One region of the Streptomyces sp. SD31 genome, then DNA from elsewhere that is predicted to be linked to it. Evidence: riboswitches for the same ligand, from Rfam matches in the RefSeq annotation. Region 1 holds a riboswitch; the other holds the start of a gene.
The links. A riboswitch is a leader RNA that binds a small molecule or an ion and turns the genes downstream of it on or off. The one in region 1 is predicted to bind thiamine pyrophosphate.
Positions count from the first base shown of each region.

Region 2: linked by a shared signal. The riboswitch ahead of thiO (glycine oxidase ThiO) and the one ahead of ACTMVF_RS30835 (thiamine ABC transporter substrate-binding protein) in region 1 are both predicted to bind thiamine pyrophosphate.

Region 1 covers NZ_JBQHCX010000016.1:153,544-155,925, reverse strand. The annotation lists gene rlmN (23S rRNA (adenine(2503)-C(2))-methyltransferase RlmN) at 1-770, shown strand, start outside; TPP riboswitch at 806-911, shown strand; gene ACTMVF_RS30835 (thiamine ABC transporter substrate-binding protein) at 989-2,086, shown strand; gene ACTMVF_RS30830 (ABC transporter permease) at 2,062-2,382, shown strand, end outside.
Region 2 covers NZ_JBQHCX010000012.1:253,561-255,942, reverse strand. The annotation lists gene thiO (glycine oxidase ThiO) at 1-813, opposite strand, end outside; TPP riboswitch at 811-922, opposite strand; gene ACTMVF_RS26190 (hypothetical protein) at 975-1,325, shown strand; gene ACTMVF_RS26185 (NAD(P)/FAD-dependent oxidoreductase) at 1,358-2,382, shown strand, end outside.

The DNA.
Region 1 (2,382 bases):
TGCGGTACCCGGACCGGGTGACCATGTGCATCAGTTCGCAGGCGGGGTGCGGGATGAACTGCCCGTTCTGTGCGACCGGGCAGGCGGGGCTCGACCGGAATCTGTCCACCGCCGAGATCGTGCATCAGATCGTGGACGGGATGCGGGCGCTCAGGGACGGAGAGGTTCCTGGGGGGACCGCGCGGCTTTCCAACATCGTCTTCATGGGGATGGGGGAGCCGCTCGCCAACTACAACCGGGTCGTGGGCGCCATTCGACGGCTCACCGATCCCGAGCCCGATGGGCTGGGGCTGTCCCAGCGTGGGATCACCGTGTCGACGGTCGGGCTCGTGCCGGCCATCCACCGGTTCGCCGACGAGGGCTTCAAGTGCCGTCTCGCGATCTCGCTGCACGCGCCCGACGACGAGCTGCGCGACACCCTGGTGCCGGTCAATACGCGGTGGAAGGTGCGTGAGGTGCTCGACGCCGGGTTCGAGTACGTCGCCAAGTCGGGCCGTCGGCTGTCCATCGAGTACGCCCTCATCCGGGACATCAACGACCAGGCCTGGCGTGGTGACCGGCTGGGGCGGCTGCTCAAGGGCAAGCCGGTGCATGTGAACCTGATTCCGCTGAACCCGACGCCCGGGTCGAAGTGGACCGCTTCCCGGCCCGAGGACGAGAAGGCGTTCGTCGAGGCCATCGCCGCCCATGGTGTGCCGGTGACGATTCGGGACACCCGTGGGCAGGAGATCGACGGGGCGTGTGGGCAGCTCGCGGCGACCGAGCGGTAGTCTGACCCCCGTAAGATCGCAGTAAGTACATCTTCATATTCCGACAGGGGAGCGCCACAGCGCTGAGAGTGCGGCACCGGCCGCAGACCCTCCGAACCTGGCCCAGGTCATTCTGGGTAGGGAGATCGGTCACCACTCGAGCTGTTGCGCCCTGCCCGGAGCCCCAGAGGTTCCGGGCAGGGCCGCGTCTCTTCCTGGTCCACCCCAGGAGGAATTCAGTGAGCATCACCAAGAAGGCCACGGTTTTCGCCGTCGGGTTCGGTCTCGTCGCGCTGCCCGCGTTGGCCGCGTGCGGGTCGTCCGACGGTGACGGCGAAAGCGGCAGCGGCGGCGGTTCCAAGACCGTCACGCTCGTCAGCCACAACTCGTGGGCCGTCTCGAAGTCCGTGATCGCCGCCTTCGAGAAGCAGTCCGGCTACAAGGTCAAGGTCCTGGAGGACGGCGATGCCGGGCAGGCCGTCAACAAGGCGATCCTGACCAAGGACAACCCGCAGGGCGACGTCTTCTTCGGCGTCGACAACACCCTGCTCTCGCGGGCACTCGACAACGACCTGTTCCAGTCGTACGAGCCGAAGGGCTCCGACCTGATCCTGCCCGAGTACCGGGTCGACCAGGACAAGCACCGGGTCACGCCCATCGACACCGGCGACATCTGCGTCAACTACGACAAGGCGTACTTCAGCAAGCACAAGCTGACCCCGCCGACCTCCTTCGACGACCTGATCAAGCCCGAGTACAAGAACCTCCTCGTCACCGAGAACGCCTCCACCTCCTCGCCCGGCCTCGGCTTCCTGCTCGGCACCGCCGCGAAGTACGGCGACGACGGCTGGGAGGGCTACTGGAAGAAGCTCAAGGCCAACGGCGTCAAGGTCGTCGACGGCTGGGAGCAGGCCTACAACGAGGAGTTCTCCGGGTCCGCCGGCGGCAAGAAGGCGAAGGCCGACCGGCCGCTCGTCGTGTCGTACGCCTCCTCGCCGCCCGCGGAGGTGATCTACGCCGACCCGAAGCCGACCAGCGCGCCCACCGGCGTAGCGACCGGCACCTGCTTCCGCCAGGTCGAGTACGCGGGCCTGCTGAGCAACGCAAGGAACGCCGAGGGTGGCAAGGCGCTCCTGGACTTCATGCTCACCAAGACGTTCCAGGACGACATGCCGCTGAACATGTTCGTCTACCCGGTGCGGGAGGCCGCCCAGGTGCCGCCGGAGTTCGTGAAGTACGGCCCGCAGGCCAAGGATCCCGAGACCATGGACCCGGCGAAGATCGCCGACAACCGTGACGACTGGGTCAAGTCGTGGACCTCGCTCGTACTGAAGTAGGGGCACCCCGTAAGAGGGTCGCGCGGAGCGCGGCGGTGCGGCTCGGCCTCGTCGCCGTGCCCGTCGCGTTCTTCGCGGTCTTCTTCGCCTGGCCCGTTGCCGCGATCGTCGCGCGCGGGCTGAAGGCCGACGGTGTCTGGCAGTTCGGACGCCTCACGGACGTGCTCGGGGAGTCCGACATCCGGCACGTCCTGTGGTTCACCACCTGGCAGGCGCTCGCCTCCACCGCGCTCACCCTGCTGATCGCGCTGCCGGGCGCCTATGTCTTCGCCCGCTTCGACTTCCCCGGCAAGCAG
Region 2 (2,382 bases), on a different contig from region 1:
CAGCTCCCCGCTCGCGCGCGGCACCAGATACACCTGGCTGCCGCGCACCACGGCGCGTACGGTCCGGCTCAGGAACGGCGCGTACCGCTTCGGCACGGTCAGCCGCAGCACCTGGCCCTTCACGGGGCGGACCGGCGGCAGTACGTCGTCCGGGACGCCGGGCAGCCGCCCGCTGAGGCTGCCGGCCGCGAGGACCACCTGGCCCGCGCGCAGCTCGGTGCCGTCCGGCGTGGTGACACCGGCCGCCCGGTCCCGTACGACGTCGAAGCGCTCGGCCCACGTCCGGTGGAAGACCACACCCGCCCGCTCGCACGCGGCCAGCAGCGCCCCGGCCAGCCGCCGCGGATCGATCTGGTGGTCGCCGTCCACGCGCAGGCCCCCGCGCACGCCCGGCGCGAGCATCGGCTCCAGGCGCCGGCACTCCCGCCCCGACAGCCACTCCGAGTCCAGCCCGGACTGCCGTTGCAGGGTGTGCAGTTCGCGCAGATGGGCGCGGTCGTCGGAGTCCAGCGCGACCGCGAGCGTGCCGCACTGGCGGTAGCCGAGGTCATGGCCGGTGAGGTCGGTGAGCTCGGCCGCGAAGTCCGGGTAGCGGCGGGCCGAGACGAGGTTCAGGCCGAGCAGGGTCTGCTCGCCGTAGTGCAGTTCCGTGACGGCGGCCAGCATCCCGGCCGCCACCTGGGCGGCCCCGCCGCCCGGCTCGGGGTCCACGACGGCCGTCGTGAACCCACGCCCTGCGGCCCGCCACGCCGTGACCAGGCCGATGATGCCGCCCCCGATGACGAGGACGTCTGACGTTCGCGTACGCGACATGGGCGTCCAGCCCCTCCCTTCGCCGGCATGACCCGGATCAGGTTCGTACGGTCGGAGGCCGCCAGCCTCCCTCTCAGCCCGGTGCGTCCGGGCTCCCGCGAGTGCTCTACGTTGGCCACCCTAGCCCGCCGCCACATGTCTCAGTAAGGGAGCCCGCGCCCATGGCCCGCTCGCTCGACGGTCTCGTCCTCGCCCCGGTCGCGGACCAAACCCCAGGTCAGGTGGGTACGCGTACGCGCTTCACGTACCACGAGAAGGACGGCGAGATCTGGGCCGAGTACGCGGGCGGCGACGTCGTGCGCGGGTATCTGGTCGGCGGACGGGAAGGCGACCGGCTGGACTTTCGGTACGTGCAGCTCAAGCGGGACGGGACGACGTCGTCGGGCCACTGCGTGTCCACGGTGGTCGAGCTGGCCGACGGACGGGTGCGCCTGGAGGAGAGCTGGGAGTGGGAGTCGCAGGCCGGCAAGGGGACCAGTGTTGTGGAACAGGTCACTGAGCATGCCCCCTGACTGACGAACAGTCAGTTGTCTATGGTGATCAGGTGAGCGAGCAGACGCAGCAACGGGGCACGTCACAGGCGCGGCGCGTGGTCGTCGCCGGCGCGGGCATGGCGGGGGTGCAGACGGCGGTCGCCCTGCGCGAGCAGGGCTTCACCGGCACCGTCACGCTGATCGGCGCCGAGCCCCATCAGCCGTACGACCGGCCGCCCCTGTCCAAGGCCGTGCTGCTCGGCAAGGCCGAGGGCTCCGCCTTCGACGTCGACTTCGAGGCGCTCGGCATCGAACTGCGGCTGGGCCGCGAGGTACTGGGCGTGCGCACCGCCGACCACGAACTGGACACCGAGGCCGGGCCCGTCCCGTACGACGTCCTCGTGCTAGCCACCGGCGCCGAACCGATCCGGCTGCCGGGCGCGGAGGGCGTCCCCGGCGTGCATCTGCTGCGCACCCTGGACGACGCCGAGCGACTGCGGCCGGTGCTTGCCCGGCAGCACGACATCGTGGTCGTCGGGGCGGGCTGGATCGGCGCGGAGTTCGCCACGGCCGCGCGCGAGGCGGGCTGCGCGGTGACGGTCGTGGAGGCCGCCGACCGGCCGCTCGCGGGTGCGCTGCCCGCGGAGGTGGCGGCGCCGATGACCGCCTGGTACGAGGACAGCGGGGCGGTGCTGCGCACGCACGCGCGCGTGGAGCGCGTCGAGCCCGGCGCGGTGATCCTCGACGACGGCACGCTGCTGCCCGCGGGCGCGGTCGTGGTCGGCATCGGGGCGCGGCCCGCCACGGCCTGGCTGGCCGGCTCGGGCATCGAGCTGGGCGCGCACGGCGAGGTCGTGGCCGACGACCACCTGCGCACCTCCGTACCGGACGTCTACGCGGTCGGCGACTGCGCCTCCTTCCCCTCGGCACGGTATGGCGAGCGCCTGCTGGTCCATCACTGGGACAACGCCCTCCAGGGCCCGCGTACGGTCGCCGCCAATATCCTCGGCGAGACCCCCGCGGTCTACGACCCTGTGCCGTACTTCTGGTCCGAGCAGTTCGGCCGCTTCGTCCAGTACGCCGGCCACCACGCCGC